2 linked regions of the Nisaea sediminum genome follow. The protein of the gene in region 2 binds, or shares a complex with, the protein of the main gene of each other region. Links are inferred from orthologs where the notes say so. Each region holds a gene or a part of one and is shown on either strand. Other genes may lie near its edges. The genes, in order: IG122_RS16720 and tldD.

The links.
Region 1: the proteins of tldD (region 2) and IG122_RS16720 are in contact, whole or in part, in a solved structure (PDB 5NJ9), measured with the Escherichia coli proteins. The link is inferred for Nisaea sediminum from one-to-one orthologs.

What each region holds. Positions count from the first base shown.
Region 1 is NZ_JACZCQ010000006.1:966,418-974,638, forward strand. The notes cover bases 5,366-8,221. They hold IG122_RS16720 (TldD/PmbA family protein), read right to left. Parts: upstream 7,539-8,221; coding sequence 6,192-7,538; downstream 5,366-6,191. Other genes in these bases: IG122_RS16710 (diacylglycerol/lipid kinase family protein), read left to right, coding at 5,366-5,574; IG122_RS16715 (YHS domain-containing (seleno)protein), read right to left, coding at 5,571-6,056; IG122_RS16725 (hypothetical protein), read left to right, coding at 7,708-8,221. Outside these bases: lpxK (tetraacyldisaccharide 4'-kinase), read right to left, coding at 1-426; IG122_RS16690 (3-deoxy-D-manno-octulosonic acid transferase), read right to left, coding at 423-1,700; IG122_RS16695 (lysophospholipid acyltransferase family protein), read right to left, coding at 1,697-2,413; IG122_RS16700 (glycosyltransferase family 4 protein), read right to left, coding at 2,531-3,580; IG122_RS16705 (UDP-2,3-diacylglucosamine diphosphatase), read right to left, coding at 3,593-4,363; more of IG122_RS16710, read left to right, coding at 4,591-5,365.
Region 2 is NZ_JACZCQ010000006.1:346,310-354,560, forward strand. The notes cover bases 1,567-4,452. They hold tldD (metalloprotease TldD), read left to right. Parts: upstream 1,567-2,235; coding sequence 2,236-3,669; downstream 3,670-4,452. Other genes in these bases: coxB (cytochrome c oxidase subunit II), read right to left, coding at 1,567-1,939; IG122_RS13735 (hypothetical protein), read left to right, coding at 3,788-4,126; IG122_RS13740 (methyl-accepting chemotaxis protein), read left to right, coding at 4,129-4,452. In the rest of the region: ctaD (cytochrome c oxidase subunit I), read right to left, coding at 1-1,055; more of coxB, read right to left, coding at 1,082-1,566; more of IG122_RS13740, read left to right, coding at 4,453-5,586; IG122_RS13745 (DMT family transporter), read right to left, coding at 5,583-6,533; IG122_RS13750 (1-aminocyclopropane-1-carboxylate deaminase/D-cysteine desulfhydrase), read right to left, coding at 6,571-7,566; IG122_RS13755 (glutamate--cysteine ligase), read right to left, coding at 7,601-8,251. UniProt on the Escherichia coli protein: Metalloprotease involved in CcdA degradation. Suppresses the inhibitory activity of the carbon storage regulator (CsrA).

The sequences.
Region 1 (8,221 bases), 620 kb from region 2 along the record:
GAAACCGTCATCCATGACGATGACGTCCGCCCCGGCCGCGGCGGCCATATCGGCGCCTTTCGCGCGGTCCCTCGAGATCCAGGTCGGCGCGGCCTCGGCCAGGAGCAGGGGTTCGTCCCCGACATCGGCGGCGCTATGCCGCTCCGGTAGCACCTGAAGCGGCCCGGCGAGGCGGCCGCCGTAACCCCGGCTGAGGAAGGCGACCTTGAGTCCGCGTTTTCCGAGCGCCCGTCCGAGCGAGAGAGCGACGGGCGTCTTGCCGGCACCTCCCGCGACCAGATTGCCGATGCAGATGACCGGAACGGGTGCCCGGTAGGGCCGTGTGGCGGCGGCACGCAGGGCCGCGCCTGCACGGTAGATCCAGGAGGCTGGCGTCAGCAGGGCCGGCAGCAGTCCGCCGCTCCGCCAGAAGCCGGGGGCCCTCACCTTCTTTCTCCATGGGCGTCGACTGCGGCGCAGATGCGCCCGGCCATCTCGTCCGCGATGGCGCCCTGACCTTCGGCGAAGGCTTTCGCGTTGGCGCCGAGTTCGGCCCGCTGCGCATCGTTCTGCAGCAGGTCCCGCAGCCGCCGTCCGAGATCTTTCGCGTCGGCGATCTCGAGCGCGGCCCGTGCGCCGATCATGTCGGTCGCGATGTCCGCGTTCTTCGCCATCAATTGCCCAAACAGCACAGGCTTGGCGAAATGCGCCGGCTCCAGCGGATTGTGCCCGCCGACCGGGATCAGCGACCCACCGACGAAGACCGCGTCCGCCAGCTCGAACAGGGTGCCCATCTCGCCCAACGTGTCGGCGACATAGATCTCGGTTTCCGGAGACGGCAGGGCATTTTGGGAACGGCGGGCACAGCGCAGGCCCTGAGTTTCGAGCGAAGCGGCGATCTCGGCGCCCCGGTTCGGATGACGCGGAGCGATAATTGTCAGCAGATCGGGACGAACTGCGGCGGCGATCCGATGCGCTTCCGCCGCGGCGTCTTCCTCGCCCGCATGGGTGCTGGCGGCAAGGATCACCGGGCGGCCTGCCGCCGCATCTCTCAGTTCTGCGAGGCTTGCCGGGTCGGCCGTCAGCGGCGCGGCGGCGCGCTTGAGGTTCCCGACATATTGCACCGGCGCCCGGGTCAGGCTTTCGAAGCCCGCCTTCTGCGCCGGATTGCTCGCGAGGATGAGCGAGAAATCCGCAAATAGGCGCCTGGTGAAAAGCGAGAGCCGTCGCCACCGCTCGAAGGAACCCTGCGACATCCGGGCATTGGCGAGAATGAGCGGAATTTTCCGCTGTCCCGCCGCGAGCACGAGGTTCGGCCAGAGATCGGATTCGACGAAGATCGCGGCGTCCGGCCTCCAGTGATCGAGGAAAGCGGAGATCCAGGCAGGGTGATCGAGCGGTACGAACTGGTGCATGGCGCGCGACGGGAGCCGGTCGGCCATCAGTCTCGCCGAGGTCAGGGTGCCGCTGGTCAGGAGGACGTTGAGAGCCGGATCGCGGTCGAGCAGACGTTCGATGAGGGCGAGTGCGGTCTGGCACTCACCGACACTGGCGCCATGCACCCAGAAGAGCGGTCCTTCCGGGCGTGCAAGAGACGCTTCCCCGCGCCGCTCGGATATCCGCGCCGGATCCTCCTTGCCGCGGGCAAGACGGCGTCTCAGCAGAAGGTCCAGGACGGGGGACGCGAGACGCATCGCGCCGTTGTAGATCTGGAAAATCATGCCGCGGCCGCCGGATCGGGATCGGCGGGGAGGATGGGTTCGGTGCCGAGCGTCCGGTCCGCTTCCTGGCAGAGATCGTTCAGGCGCTTTTCAAGTTCGAGGCGCAGGGCTTCCAGCGTTTCTTCGTCCGCGTCTCGGGGCACGCTGAGCGGAGCGCCCCAGATATAGACGCCGCGGGTAAAGGGCAGGGCCAGAATGAAGCGGTCCCAGCTGTTCAGCACCCGGCGCCGCCGGACGTTCCAGGTCACCGGATAGATCGGCGCACCGCTCATCCGGGCGAGGGCGATGATGCCGGCGCCGGCGCGCATGCGCGGCCCGCGCGGCCCGTCGGGGGTCAGGCCGACGGCAATACCGTCTTTCAGCGTGCGGAGCATGGCGCGCATGGCCTGCGCCCCGCCTTTGCCTTTCCCGGCCGAACCCTCGATATCGCCGATCCCGAGATGCTCGATGGTGCGCGCGATCAGACGTCCGTCGGGATGTTTCGACTGCAGCATCGCGAAGGGACGGCCTGCTTGCCAGATCTCTGACATCAACATGATGCGATTGTGCCAGAAGGCGCCGATGATGGGACGGTCGCTCGCGAAAACCTCGTCCCGGATCTCTGAATTCAGGACCTGCCAGCGGATGGTGCGCGAGAGCCCCCGGATCAGTGCCGCCAGAAGGCGGCTCGCGACCTCGCGGCCGGTTTCCGTGCGCAACAGTCGCTTCAGCATGCTTTCCGTTCTGGTTCCGGGGCCGGGCCGACCGTTCGGGCAAGGTCGGGCCTTACGGTCACAGGAATGCATACTAGCGCCATGCTGCGGCGCCAAGGTCTTATTGTCCGGGCAGGCTCAGGCGGCGCGGCGTTCCGCGGGGCCGAAGGCGGCCTCTGCGTCTAACGTTGCGAGATTGCCGAGGAACTGTTCGGCACAGGCGCGCCAGCTGAAGCCGAGCGCATAGGCGCGGCAGTCTTCCGGCTTCAGCTCCAGCGCCTTGAGGGTCGCCGCGCGCAGATCCTCCGACAGCACGCCGACTTTCTCCGAGGCGATCACGTCGAGAGGTCCCGGAACAGGGAAGGCGGCGACCGGTACACCCGAGGCGAGCGCCTCCAGCATCACGAGCCCGAACGTATCGGTGCGGCTCGGGAAGACGAAGACGTCCGCGGCAGCATAGTGCCGGGCCAGTTCCTCGCCCTTTTTCGCGCCGACAAAGACGGTATCGGGGAACTTGCGCTTCAGCATCTCCATGTCCGGTCCGTCGCCGACCACGACCTTGCTGCCGGGCAGGTCGAGTTCGAGGAAGGCGGGCAGGTTCTTTTCCACCGCGACCCGGCCTACGAACATGAAGACGGGACGCGCAATGGGTGTAGCGCCGTCGATCGCGTCTTTCGCCTGCGGACGGAACAGCTCGGTGTCCACGCCCCGGCTCCAGTCCTTGATATTGTCGAAGCCGCGCGCCTCGAGATCGGCGCGGATCGATTTGGTCGCCACCATCACACCGGCTGACTTGCCGTGGAAATGGCGCATCACCCTGTAGGTCCAGGCGACCGGGACGCCGAGCCGCGGCTGCACATATTCCGGAAAGCGGGTGTGGTAGGCGGTGGTGAAGGGGAGATTGTTGCGCACGCAATAACGTCGCGCCGTCATGCCGAGCGGGCCCTCCGTGGCGATATGGATTGCGTCCGGCCGGGCGGCCTCGATCATTGCCGGGACCCTGAAGAAAGGCCAGCAGGCGAGGCGGATCTCGGGATAGGTCGGGCAGGGAACGGTCCTGAAGAGATCCGGCGTGATCGTCTCGACCTCGTGGCCCATGGCGCGGAGTTCGCCGATCACCGTATTCAGCGTGCGGACGACGCCGTTCACCTGGGGGAACCAGGCATCCGAGACGAGCAGGATTTTCATGGCGAAGGTCCCTTAGGCGAAGGTGAGATGGCGGATCTCGGCCCAGTTCAGGATTTCCATGCGGCCGTCGTTGTGCTCGACCAGCGCCGTGCAGCTCTCCACCCAGTCGCCGTCGTTGCAGTAGGTGACGCTGCCGATCTGTTTCATCTCGGCCTTGTGGATATGGCCGCAGATGATGCCGTCGACGCCACGCTTCATCGCCTCTTCGGCGAGCGCATGTTCGAAATTGCCGATGAACTCGACCGCCCGCTTGGCCTTGTTCTTGAGGTAGGCCGAAAGCGACCAGTAGGGGTAGCCGAGGAAGCGGCGCACCTGATTGAAGCGGGTGTTGAGCGTGAGGGCGAGGTTGTAGGCGCCGTCGCCGACCAGGGCGAGCCACTTGTTGTACTTCACCACCACGTCGTACTGGTCGCCGTGCAGGATCAGGAAGCGGCGCCCGTCGCGGGTGACATGTATATGCTCGTCGCGGACTTCGATCTGGCCGAAATTCTCGCCGAGGAAGCCGCGGAACATCTCGTCGTGATTGCCCGGTAGGAACATCACCTTGGTGCCCTTGCGCGCCTTGCGCAGCAGCTTCTGCAACACGTCGTTGTGGCTCTGTCTCCAGGCCCAGGAGCGCTTCATGCGCCAGATATCGACGATATCGCCGACCAGGTAGAGATAGTCGGACTCGGTGTGGCGCAGGAAATCGAGAAGATATTCCGCCTGGCACCCCTTGGTCCCGAGATGAATGTCGGAGATCCAGATCGCCCGATAGCGGTCGATGCCTTTCTGACTGTTCATCTCCGTCTTCCATTTCCTTAATTTGGTCAAAATTCCAAGGAAAACTTCAACGCCGTAGTTTATTTGGCGCGATCTATTATGGAGATGCCCATATGTTGTAAAATGAACTTTGTATGAATTCACAAAAGTGAAATAAAAAAAGTTTTTAAATCTGTCGGGATAAGGCGGCAGCTTAATAAAACTGTCATCACACAAGCCGCCGGAAGGCGGAGTCCCGGGGGTTTCATTTGGACCAGTTGACCGGCGAATCGGGCCGGATGCTTGCGGACGGAGCCTCGGGGTCCGTTCCGGAGGGCGGTCGCCGCCACGTGGTCGTCATCTACAATCCGAAAGCGGGGCAGCGGCGCTATCCTCTCTTCTCTGCGGTCATCGCCTGGCTGGAAGCGCGCGGAGTCAAGGTCACGGTCCTGGAGACAGGCGCGCGCGGCGACGCGGAGGCCTTTGCACGCCATGCCCGCCAGCACAGTCTGATGCATACCGAAGACGCACCCGACGCTGTGGTCGCAGCCGGCGGCGACGGGACGATCAACGAAGTGGTGAACGGGATGAGCGGCGGGGACCTGCCGCTCGCCATCCTGCCGCTCGGAACCGCCAACGTGCTGGCTGCCGAGATCGGCCTGGAGGTCAAAGCGGAGGCGATCGCCGATACGATCTGGCGTGGCCCTGCCATCTCGGCGCGGCTCGGCGATGTCAACGGCCACCGGTTTACGCTGATGGCCGGGGTCGGGCTCGACGCCGATGTGGTCGCCAGCGTCGACACGAAGGTGAAAGCCTGGCTCGGCAAGGGGGCCTATGTGCTGACCACCCTGCACCAGCTCGCCACGTACAGGCCGCATTACTACCGGGTTGCCGTCGACGGAGAGACCTACCGGGCCGCCTCGGTGGTGGTGGCCAAGGCGCATTATTACGGCGGCACCTTCATCTGTGCGCCGGACGCCCGGCTCGACGAGGACATGCTTCATGTCTGTCTGTTCGAGCGGGCGGGACGCTGGAACGCGATCCGCTACGCGGCGAACATGATGTCCGGGCGCTTGCCAAAGACCGCCGGGTACCGGATCGTCCGGACCCGGTCGGTTTCGATCTGGGCAGAAGAAGGGGCCTATAGCGGCGATCCGGTGCAGGCTGATGGCGACATCGTCACCAATTTGCCGGCCAGCATCTCGCTGTCTCCCGGTCCGCTGAAACTTGTCGTCCCGGGGCCGGTCGGCTAGCGCGCGCGAATGTCGCGCCAGTTATTCTCCGCGAGGTCGATATAGCCTTCAGGATTGCGCTGCCAGAGTTCGCGCACCTTCTCGTTGCGGCTGAGATAGAGACGCCCGTCGATGATGTCGAAGACTTCCGGGTCCGCGGAATAGAGCTTGCCCTTTGCCACGCCGAACGTGCTGAACCCGCCGAACTGCGGCAGGTAGCGCTCCGGGTTCTTCAGGAACCTGTCGCGATTCTCCGGTGCCGAGAAGAGGAACCGTGCGCCGTCGAACTCGACGGCCAGAGATTCCTCGCCACGGACGGCGGCATAGTCGCTGAAATAGGCGACCGGGTCGTATCCGTTGATGGCGAGCCCGTTGCTGACGCTCAGCGACGGCTCGACCAGCGCGCCATGTTCCTTGGTCTGCGGCTCGCGGGCGACCGCGGCGGCCAGTCCGATGGCAAGGACAACAAGGAACAGTCGCGATAAGCCACGCTTGTAGCTCATCTTGTTACTCCGATAAGAAATTTTCTCGATTGCCGCTGATTTGGGGAGTGGCGGGCCGAATTGCCAATGCTTTCGTTTCACGATCAAGTGAAACAGACTGTCGCCCAAGACGAAACAATCGGGCCTTCGGCTGGATCAGCCGTTCGATCCGGCAAGCGTCAGGCCTTCCACGAGAAGTGTCGGGGCATCGCTGCCGTACTTGAAGGTGAGGTCGCTTGCCGGTTTCAGGTTTCTGAAAATGTCGTTGAGGTGCCCTGCGACGGTGATCTCGGAGACCGGATAGGCAAGCTCGCCGTTCTCGATCCAGAACCCGCCCGCACCCCGACTGTAGTCGCCGGTCACGATACTGACGCTGGAGCCCATCATGTCGGTGACATAGAGACCGGTTCCGATCGACTTGATCAGCTCTTCGGGACTGGTATCGCCCGGTTCGAGATAGAGATTGGTTGCCGACGGGCTCGGCGGGCCGCCGGCGCCGCGCGAGGCCCGGCCGTTGCTTTCGAGGCCGAGTTGGCGGCCGGTCGAGAGATCGAGCAGCCATGTCGAAAGCCGGCCGTCCTCGACAATCATCAGTTTTTCCGAGGCAAGTCCCTCGGCGTCGAACGGGCGGGAGCGGAAGCCCCGGTTGCGCAGCGGGTCGTCGACGATGCGAACGCCATCGGCGAAGATCTGCTCGCCCATCTTGTCCTTCAGGAAACTGGTGCCGCGCGCGATCGACGCACCGTTAATGGCGGAAGAGAGGTGGCCGAGGAAAGAGCGGCTGGTCCGCGGATCGAAGATCACCGGGACGCGCTGGGATTTCGGTCGTTTCGGGTTGAGCCGCTTCACCGTGCGCTCGCCGGCCCGGCGGCCGATCTCGGCCGCATCCTCGAGATCGGCGAAGAACACCTTGGCCGTGTAGTCGTAATCCCGCTCCATGCCCTGGCCCTCGCCCGCGAGCATAACGGCGGAGACGGAGAAGCTGGAGCGGCGGTACTGGCCGGAAAAGCCGTTGCTGGCCGCGACCGCGACCTCGGTCGTGCTCCAGCCGGCATCGCCGCCCTCGGAATTGGTGATGCCCTTTACGGCGAGCCCGGCCTCCTCGGCCTTGGCTGCAAGGTCGGTCAGGTCCTCGGCCGTCGGCTCGTAGGGATCGAACATCTCGATCTCGGGATGGGAGGTCGAGATCTGGCTGGCATCGGCGATCCCGGCATAGGGGTCTTCCGGCGCCACCTTCGCCATCGCGACCGCACGCTCGACAAGCTCGTCGAGCGCGTCCGCCGAGGTGTCCGAACCGGAGACGGAGGCCTGCCGTTTGCCGACAAGAACGCGGAGCCCGATATCGTTGCCTTCCGAGCGCTCGATCGCTTCGGGTTTGCCGAGGCGCTGGGAGACGGAGAGCGAACGTCCGGTGAGATGAACCGCGTCCACCGCGTCGGCGCCGGCCTTCCGTGCCTTCCCGATCAGGCTGTCGAGCAGTTCGAGGCCGCCGATATCAGACATGTCATTCCCACCTACGTCACAGGACCGGCTGTTGACATAGGGCGGATCGGCGACGCGCGCAACCGGACGCGTGCCTCCGAAATGAGATCGATTGTGGCGAGGTCCGTCCTCATCCCGCCAAAGGTCGCGGGCAGAAAGGGGACAATCCGGATCTTTCGAGGAGGAACCGATGAAGCGGATCCTGACTGCCCTTGCCCTTTCCGCAGCCCTGTCGCCGCTGTCTTCCCTAGCGGTCTCGGCGCAGCCCTTCCAGCTCTATGAAGCCGTCGCCGCCGTGCGCGGACAATCCGTACCGAACGACGGTTTCGAGCACAGCCTTGCCAACGAGTACCGGCGTCTCGCGCTCTTCGAGGCGGACGACATGGTGGACTGGATCGATGCAGAGAAGTTCGCGCGGAAGACCCTCGCCTCGGCACGCGGTGAGACCGTGCCGCCCGAACGTTTGGAAGACTGGAAGCTCGGGGAGGCGCAACTGCCGGCCCTCAAATCCTCCCGGCACCGTCTGCTGCGGGCCTTCGAACGCGATGCGCGCATCCTTGCACCCCATGCCTCGGCCCGTGCACAGGCGCAATTCGACTGCTGGGTCGAGCAGGCCGAGGAAGGCCATCAGACGGAACATATCGCGGCCTGCCGCGAGGGGTTCCTCGACGCCATGCTGGAGATCGACGCGACACTGGCGAATT
Region 2 (8,251 bases):
ATCGGGACGCGGAACGAGATCGACCCGCCCCACATGGTCGCGATCCAGGAGAAGATCTTCACACCGGTCGGCACCGCGATAACCATGGTCGCCGCCGTGAAATAGGCCCGCGTGTCGACATCGAGGCCCACCGTGTACATGTGGTGCGCCCAGACGATGAAGCCGACGAAGCCGATGGAGACCATCGCGTAGGCCATGCCGAGATAGCCGAAGACCGGCTTGCGCGAGAAGGTCGAGACCACGTGGCTGATGATGCCGAAGGCCGGCAGGATCATGATGTACACCTCGGGATGGCCGAAGAACCAGAAGAGGTGCAGGAACAGGATCGGATCACCGCCGCCGGACGGGTCGAAGAAGGCCGTGCCGAAGTTGCGGTCGGTCAGCAGCATGGTGATGGCGCCGGCCAGGACCGGAAGCGCCAACAGCAGCAGGAACGCCGTGATCAGGATCGACCAGACGAAGAGCGGCATCTTGTGCAGCGTCATGCCCGGTGCGCGCATGTTGAAGATCGTGGTGATGAAGTTGCTGGCGCCGAGGATCGAGGAGGCACCGGCAAGGTGCAGCGACAGGATCGCCATGTCCATGGACGGGCCAGGCGTGCCGAGCTTGCTCGACATCGGCGGGTAGATCGTCCAGCCCACGCCCGCGCCGCCATCGGCGAAGACCGACAGGAAGAGCAGCAGGAAGGCCGGGATCAGCAGCCAGAAGCTGATGTTGTTCATCCGCGGGAAGGCCATGTCCGGCGCACCGATCATGAGCGGCACGAACCAGTTGCCGAAGCCTCCGATCAGCGCCGGCATGACCAGGAAGAACACCATGATCAGGCCATGGGCCGTGGTGAAGACGTTCCAGACCTGGCCGTTTTCCATGAACTGGACGCCCGGATTCTGGAGCTCCATCCGCATGTAGATGGACATCGCGCCGCCGATTAAGCCGGCGATGATCGCGAAGATCAGGTACATCGTGCCGATGTCTTTGTGGTTGGTCGAATACAACCAGCGCCGGATACCCGTCGGCACCCCATGGTCATCAGCGTGAGCGTGCGCGGCACTCATATCGGTCTCTCCCAATAGCGTGGTTGTTAGTTGGCGTTAACGGCGACGCGGACCGGCGCATCGTTGTTCATCGCGAATTTATCCTTCGCCCCCTTCAGCCATTCGGCGTAGTCGGCCTCGGAGAGGGCCTTGACAACGATGGGCATGTAGGCGTGACGCGGACCGCAGATCTGGTTGCACTGGCCGTAGAAGGTGCCTTCCTTGTCGAACTGCATCCAGGTCTCGTTGGTGCGGCCGCCGACGGCATAGATCTGCACCACCGCGGACGGAACGAAGAAGGAATGGAAGACGTCGTTGCTGGTCACCAGGATCTGGATCTTCTTGCCCGTCGGAACGACAAGCGGATTGTCGACGTCGAGCAGACGGTGGCCGTTCACCTTCTGCAGGTCCTCGCCCTCAAGCAGGTAGCTGTCGAAGACGATCTGCTCGTCCGGATATTCGTAGGACCAGTACCACTGGTTTCCGGTGACCTTGATGGTCATGTCCGGATCGACCGCACGATCAAGATAGTAGAGGTTCTTGAAAGACGGGATCGCGACCACCACAAGAATAATGACCGGAACCGCGGTCCAGAGGATCTCGATCAGCGTGTTGTGCGAGGTCCGGGACGGGTTCGGGTTGGCCGAAGCGCGGTAGCGGAAACAGACATAAACCAGCAGCGCGAGCACGAAGAGCGAGATCGCGAAAATCAGGTAGAGCAAGTAGGTGTGGAATTCACCGATGTGAACACCGACCGGCGAGACCGGATCCTGCAAACCCAGCTGGTAGGGCTGGGGCATGCGGATTTCTTCGGCGCCGGCGGGCTGAGCCAGCGTTGCGACCAACAGGAGGGGCAGCGCCGCGAGATGCGCGAGGCTGGAGATTGCCCGGTTAAAAAGCCTCATGGTGTCCGTTCTCTCCGCAATATTCGTACTCGGGGCCGTTTTTAGCGTCAGGCGCGGCCCTTCACAAGGGTATCGCAATACACCGTCCGCCTCATTGCGTGAAGACAATTCGATCTCCGGCACGGGGCGGTCCAGCGATCCGCGACGAAGTGACGCGCCTCTTGCAACGGACGGGCGCCGCGCTCTTCCGCAAGGGCGCACCGTGACTTTCCCGTGCTTGGGACCATATGCTATCGGAAAGATCAAGCCCATACCGGCGCCCCGCACCCGCGCGGGACATTTCAGGAGCGGACTCAATGAGCGACCTTGGCAAGACGGACGAACTGTTTTTCGAGCGCAGCGGCATGGATCTCGACCGGGTCGGCCGCCTCGTCGACGAGGCGCTGCACGGCGCGGACGACGGTGAGCTGTTCCTCGAATACCGCCAGAGCGAGAGCCTTGCTTTCGATGACGGCCGCCTGAAGACCGCCTCCTTTGATTCGACCCAGGGCTTCGGCCTGCGCGCGATCGCCGGAGAAGCGCACGGCTACGCGCATGCCTCCGATCTTTCCGAGGAGGCCATCAAGCGCGCGGCGGACACCGTCTCCAGTGTCCGTCACGGCCATGGCGGCACCCTCGCCGCCCCGCCCGCCGCCAGCAACGCCACGCTCTACACCGACGCCAACCCTCTTGCCTTGACGCCGTTTGCCGACAAGGTCGATCTGCTGAAGGAAATCGACGCCTACGCCCGCGCCAGAGACCCTCGCGTGAAACAGGTCAGTGCCTCGCTGGCCGGCTCCTGGCAGGCGGTGCAGATCATCCGCGCCGGCGGGCACCGGGTCGCGGATATCCGTCCGCTGGTGCGTCTCAATGTCTCCGTCGTGATGGCGGAAGGCGACCGGATGGAGACCGGCGGCTGCGGTGCCGGCGGCCGGGTCGCCTACGATCTCTACCTGACGCCGGAGAAGTGGAAGGCCCAGGTCGACGAGGCGATGCGGATCGCCGAGGTGAACCTCTCCTCCGTCGCCGCCCCGGCGGGCGAGATGGAAGTGGTGCTCGGCAACGGCTGGCCGGGCGTCATGCTGCACGAGGCGGTCGGCCACGGACTGGAAGGCGACTTCAACCGCAAGAAAACCTCGACCTTTTCCGGAATGATCGGCCAGCGCGTCGCCGCCAAGGGCGTCACCGTGGTCGATGACGGCACCATCCACGACCGCCGCGGTTCGATCAGCATCGACGACGAGGGCACGCGCAGCCAGCGCAACGTGCTGATCGAGGACGGCATCCTCGTCGGCTACATGCAGGACCGGCAGAATGCGCGCCTGATGGGCATGGAGCCGACCGGCAACGGACGGCGCCAAAGCTTCGCGCACCATCCGATGCCGCGCATGACCAACACCTTCATGGAAGCCGGCGACAAGGACCCGGGCGAGATCCTCGCCTCCGTGAAGAAAGGTCTCTATGCGGTCAACTTTGCCGGCGGCCAGGTCGACATCACCTCCGGCAAGTTCGTGTTCTCCGCCAGCGAGGCCTATCTGATCGAGGACGGCAAGATCGGCGCCCCGGTCAAAGGCGCGACCCTGATCGGCAACGGCCCGGACGCGATGAACCAGATCACGATGATCGGCAATGACCTTGCGCTGGACGACGGGATCGGGACCTGCGGCAAGAGCGGCCAGGGCGTTCCGGTCGGCGTCGGACAGCCCACGCTGAAGATGACGGGCGTGACCATCGGCGGCACCGCGATGTAGGAACAGATTGCTAAGGTTACCGGCCCATTAAGTGTATTTTTACGTAGAGTTGCTTAAATCCTGCATCGGTTGAGGCAGGAGTCCTCCGTTCACTTCAGAACTCGAAGAGGAAAGCGACTTGCGTGACGCGGTCGGTGCGGTGGCATTGTTGATTGTCAGTTCGGCGTTCCTCGCCGGGCTGATGCTTACGGCGCCTGTCAGGTCCGACCAGACGGTCGCGGCAATTTTTCCTCCCTGGTTCGACAAATCTTCCGTTCTCGGTGCGGTGTCCGAAGCCGGCGGCTCCATGCTGCGCCATGGCGGCACAAACAACATCGCGCTTGTCCGGCTCGAACGGCCCGACGCGTCCGAACGCCTGCGCAATGCGGGCGCTTGGGCGGTCGTCGATCCCGGCGGGCTCTTCGGTTGCATAGGCGTCAAAGGCGGCACCCGCTTTCCGCTCCAAAAGGATTTATGAAAATGAACACGCTGGATTCGATCCGCGCCAAATCGGTCAGTTTTCTCGCCCTCTTCATCACCGCGCACATCGCTTTGATCGCGGGATTGGGCCTTGTATTCTCGGCCCCCCTGCTCGCCCCTCTAGCTGGCGCGATCGCGACGGCGACGGTCTGCGGGCTCGCGGCATGGAAAGCCAAGCATGAAGCATCCACACGGATGCTCCTCGCCGTCGGGCTCATGGTCATGGTCTCGCTGGTGCTGTTCCAGTTCCAGGGCCATGCCTGGCAGATCGACGTTCACATGTATTATTTCGCGTGTCTCGCGATCCTGACGACGTTTTGCGACATTCGTGCCGTCGTCGCAGCGACCGCGGCGGTCGCCGTTCATCATATCGGCCTGAACTTCACCTTCCCCGCCTGGATCTTCCCCGACGGCGCGGATTTCGGCCGGGTGGTTCTTCACGCCGTGATCGTGATCGTCGAGGCGGTCATCGTCGGCTGGCTGTCGCTGACGGTGGCGAAATCCTTCAGCCTGTCCGACAAGGCCCTCAAGGAAGCCGAGGAAGCCAGGGCGGAAGCCGAAAGGCTGAGCGCGCAGCAGATGGAGCAGGAACGCCGGATGCAGGCGCAGAAGGCGCAGGAAATGTCCGCGCTTGCCGACACGTTCTCTTCCACGGTCGGGTCCATCGCGGCCACTGTCGCCAGCGCCTCCACCGAACTTGGCCGGAATGCCAGCGAGTTGAACTCGGTCGCCGGATCTCTCACAAACCAGTCCCGTGCGGCGAACGAGAACACCGCTTCGGCGGCGGATAATGTGCGCACGGCTGCGGAAGTCGCAGGTGAACTTGCCAGATCTTTTTCCGAGATCGGCCAGCGGGTCGCCGAAGCAAGCAGCGTGACCCGTGTGGCGGTCGATCAGGCCAACCAGACGAACGAAACGGTGTCCGGCCTCGCCGGTGCCGTCGACAAGATCGGAGAGTTCCTGAAGCTGATCACCGATATCGCCGAACAGACCAACCTGCTGGCGCTTAACGCGACGATCGAGGCGGCGCGCGCCGGCGAGGCCGGCAAGGGCTTCGCGGTGGTGGCGACGGAAGTGAAGAACCTCGCCTCGCAGACGGCGGAGGCGACGGAAACGATTTCCGCCCAGATCCAGGCGATCCAGCAGGAATCGACCGAGGCTGTGAAGGCGATTTCCCTGATCGTCGAAACGGTCGCCAAAGTGGACGGAATCTCCGCCGGGATCGCCGCGGCAATCGAGGAGCAGGTCGCCGCGACCAACGAGATTTCCAATCAGGTAGCGCAGGCGAGCGAGCGGAGCATCAGCGCCTCTGAAGGCATGAGCGCCCTCAACGCCGAGAGCGCGCGCAGCGGCGAAGCCGCCCAGTCCATGCTGACGGCCTCCGAGCGACTGGCCCAGGATACGAACCTGCTGCGTTCCGAGATCGACGGCTTCCTCAGCCGCATCAAGGTTTCCTAGGCGCCTTTACCGTCCGCAGGGGGGCCGTCCGCCGGGGAATCGGGCATAACGCCGGGTCCCTGCGGCCGGCGGCCGAGCCTGGTCTCCCGGTAGCCGATATAGAGACCGGCGGCGATCACAATGGCGCCGCCGAGCAGAGTCATCCCGTCCGGCACTTCGGCCCAGATCACGTATCCGAACAGCGTCGCCCAGATCAGCGCCGAGTACTCGAACGGCGCGACGATCGCCGCCGGCGCCGCGCGGAAAGCGGAGGTGACGAGAAACTGCCCGCAGCCGCCGAGCAGCCCCAATGCCGCGAGCAGGCTCCAATCCGCCGGCACCGGCATGACCCAGACCGAGGGCGTGCCGATCGCGCTGACCGTAAGCGCGGCGAGGGTCGTGTAGAAGACAATGGAGACCGCGCTGTCGGTCGAGGAGAGACGGCGTCCGAGCACCATCGCCAGCGCGAAGCAGAAAGAGGCTCCGATTGGCAGCAGCGCGTAGGGCGAGAACACGTCCGCGCCCGGACGCACGATGATCAATACGCCGACGAAACCGACCAGAACCGCACAAACCCTTCGAAACCCTACCTGCTCCCCGAGCACCGGCACCGACAAAGCAGTGACGAAAAGCGGCGAGGCGAAGGCCAGCGCAACGACTTCCGCCAGCTCGAGCTTGCCGAGCGCGAAGAAGAAGCCGACCGTCGCCCCGGTTCCGGTCACGCCGCGGGCGAGCTGCAGCTTCCAGCGCCGGGTCCGGAGCTGACGAAGCCCACCGGTCCAATACACGATGGCGAACAGCGGAATCAGCCCGAACAGGGTGCGGAAAAAGACGATCTCGATGCTCGGATAACCTGCCGACATCCACTTGATCATCATGTCCATCACGGACATCACGAACACGCCCGCAATCATCAGGATGATGCCGCGCCCGGCCGTAAAGCCGTCCTGTTCGTTTCCGTCGCTCATTGCTTGTTGTCTTCCGCTTCTTATGGCGGGCCCGAGACTAGTCGCCCCGGACGAGGACGGCATTGTAAAAATCGTCTTCGAAGAGAGACGCGGTGCCGCCGGTATGGAGCAGGCAGGCTGGCTCGTCCGGCGCGATGCTGCCATCGGCCAGCATCGAAAGCAGGGCCGCGGCCGGTTTCGCGGTGTAGGTCTGTTCGAGCAACAGGGCCTCGGTCTCGGCGAATTGCCGGATCGCCGCGACGGCGTCCGGTCCCGGAATGCCGTACCCTGGCCCCAGAAACCGGTCGGTGAAGCGGGCGATCGAACCGACCGGCCGATCGGCGGCCCCGAGCAGCAGTTCGAGCCCGGCGAAGATCCGGGAGACACGCTCCGCCAGCTCCGCGACACCGTATTCGACGCTGACGAGATGGGCTTCGCCGTCGAAACCGCCACGGACCAGGCCATAGAGAAAGCCGGCCTCGGTCGGCCCCATGGAGCCCGGAAGCAGGATATGTCGGAGCACCACGCCCCGGGCGCGGGCCTGATCGAGCAGTTCCATACCGGCATGGACATAGCCCGCGGCACCGAGCACCGGGTCTCCCACGAGATACGGTTTACGGCCTTCCCGGCGCAGCTCCTCGACCCTGGCTTCCGCGGCCTGTCTGCGCTCGCTCTCGCCGACCGGGCCGAGGTAGGAGATCTCGGCCCCGAAAAGATGGCTGAGCCGAAGATTGCCTTCGATGCGCGCCGGCCGGTCAGCATTATGCAGGATGACGCAGCCGAGACCTGACTTTGCCGCGGCCGCGGCGGTCAGACGGCACTGGTTCGAGGCGGTGTGCCCCGCGACGACCAGCGTGTCCGCGCCGGCTGCGAACGCCGCGCCGAGCCAGTATTCGAGAGAACGCAGCTTGTTGCCGCCCAGGCCGAGCGGCATTGCGTCATCCCGTTTGATAAAGAGGCGCGGATGGCCGGTCTCCCGGCCGAGACGCTGCAAGGGCTGGAAGGGCGTCGGCCCTTCCAGCAAAGGGTATCTCGGGAGCGCGTCCAGCTCCATCCCTTCCCCTTTCCGGTCCGATAGCCGCCGCCGATCAGTACCGCTGGTATTCGAACAGCGGATCGATCTTGCCGCCCCACGCGCCGTGATAGAGATCGAGCAGGCGGTCGGCGGGAGACTTGCCTGATTCGGCGACTTCCTGCAGCCAGTTGAGGAAGCCGGTCTCGTCATTGCCTTCGGAATCGACGCAAGCCCGGCGCTTCAGGCCATGGCGGGAAATCTCGATCATGCGCTTCGCCAGGTCCTGCACCGTGCCGTCGCGGAACGGGGTCTGCAGGCCGTGTTTCGGAACCGCAGCGCGCAGCGCTTCCATTTCCTCGATACTCCAGCCGGCGATCATGTCGGCCGCGGCCTGCTGCGCGTCCTTGTCGTACAGAATGCCGGTCCAGAGCGCGGGCAGCGCACAGATGTTGCGCCACGGGCCGGTGTCGGCGCCGCGCATCTCGATATATTTCTTCAGCCGGACCTCAGGGAAACTGGTCGTCATGTGATCGGTCCAGTCGCCCATGAAGGCCTCTTCGCCCTCGTAACCCTCGAGTTTGCCCGCCATGAACTTGCGGAAGCTCTTGCCGGACACATCCTGATACTCGCCGTCGCGGTAGAGGAAATACATCGGCACATCGAGCATGTAGTCGACATAGCGCTCGAAGCCGAAGCCGTCCTCGAAGACGAAGGGCAGCATGCC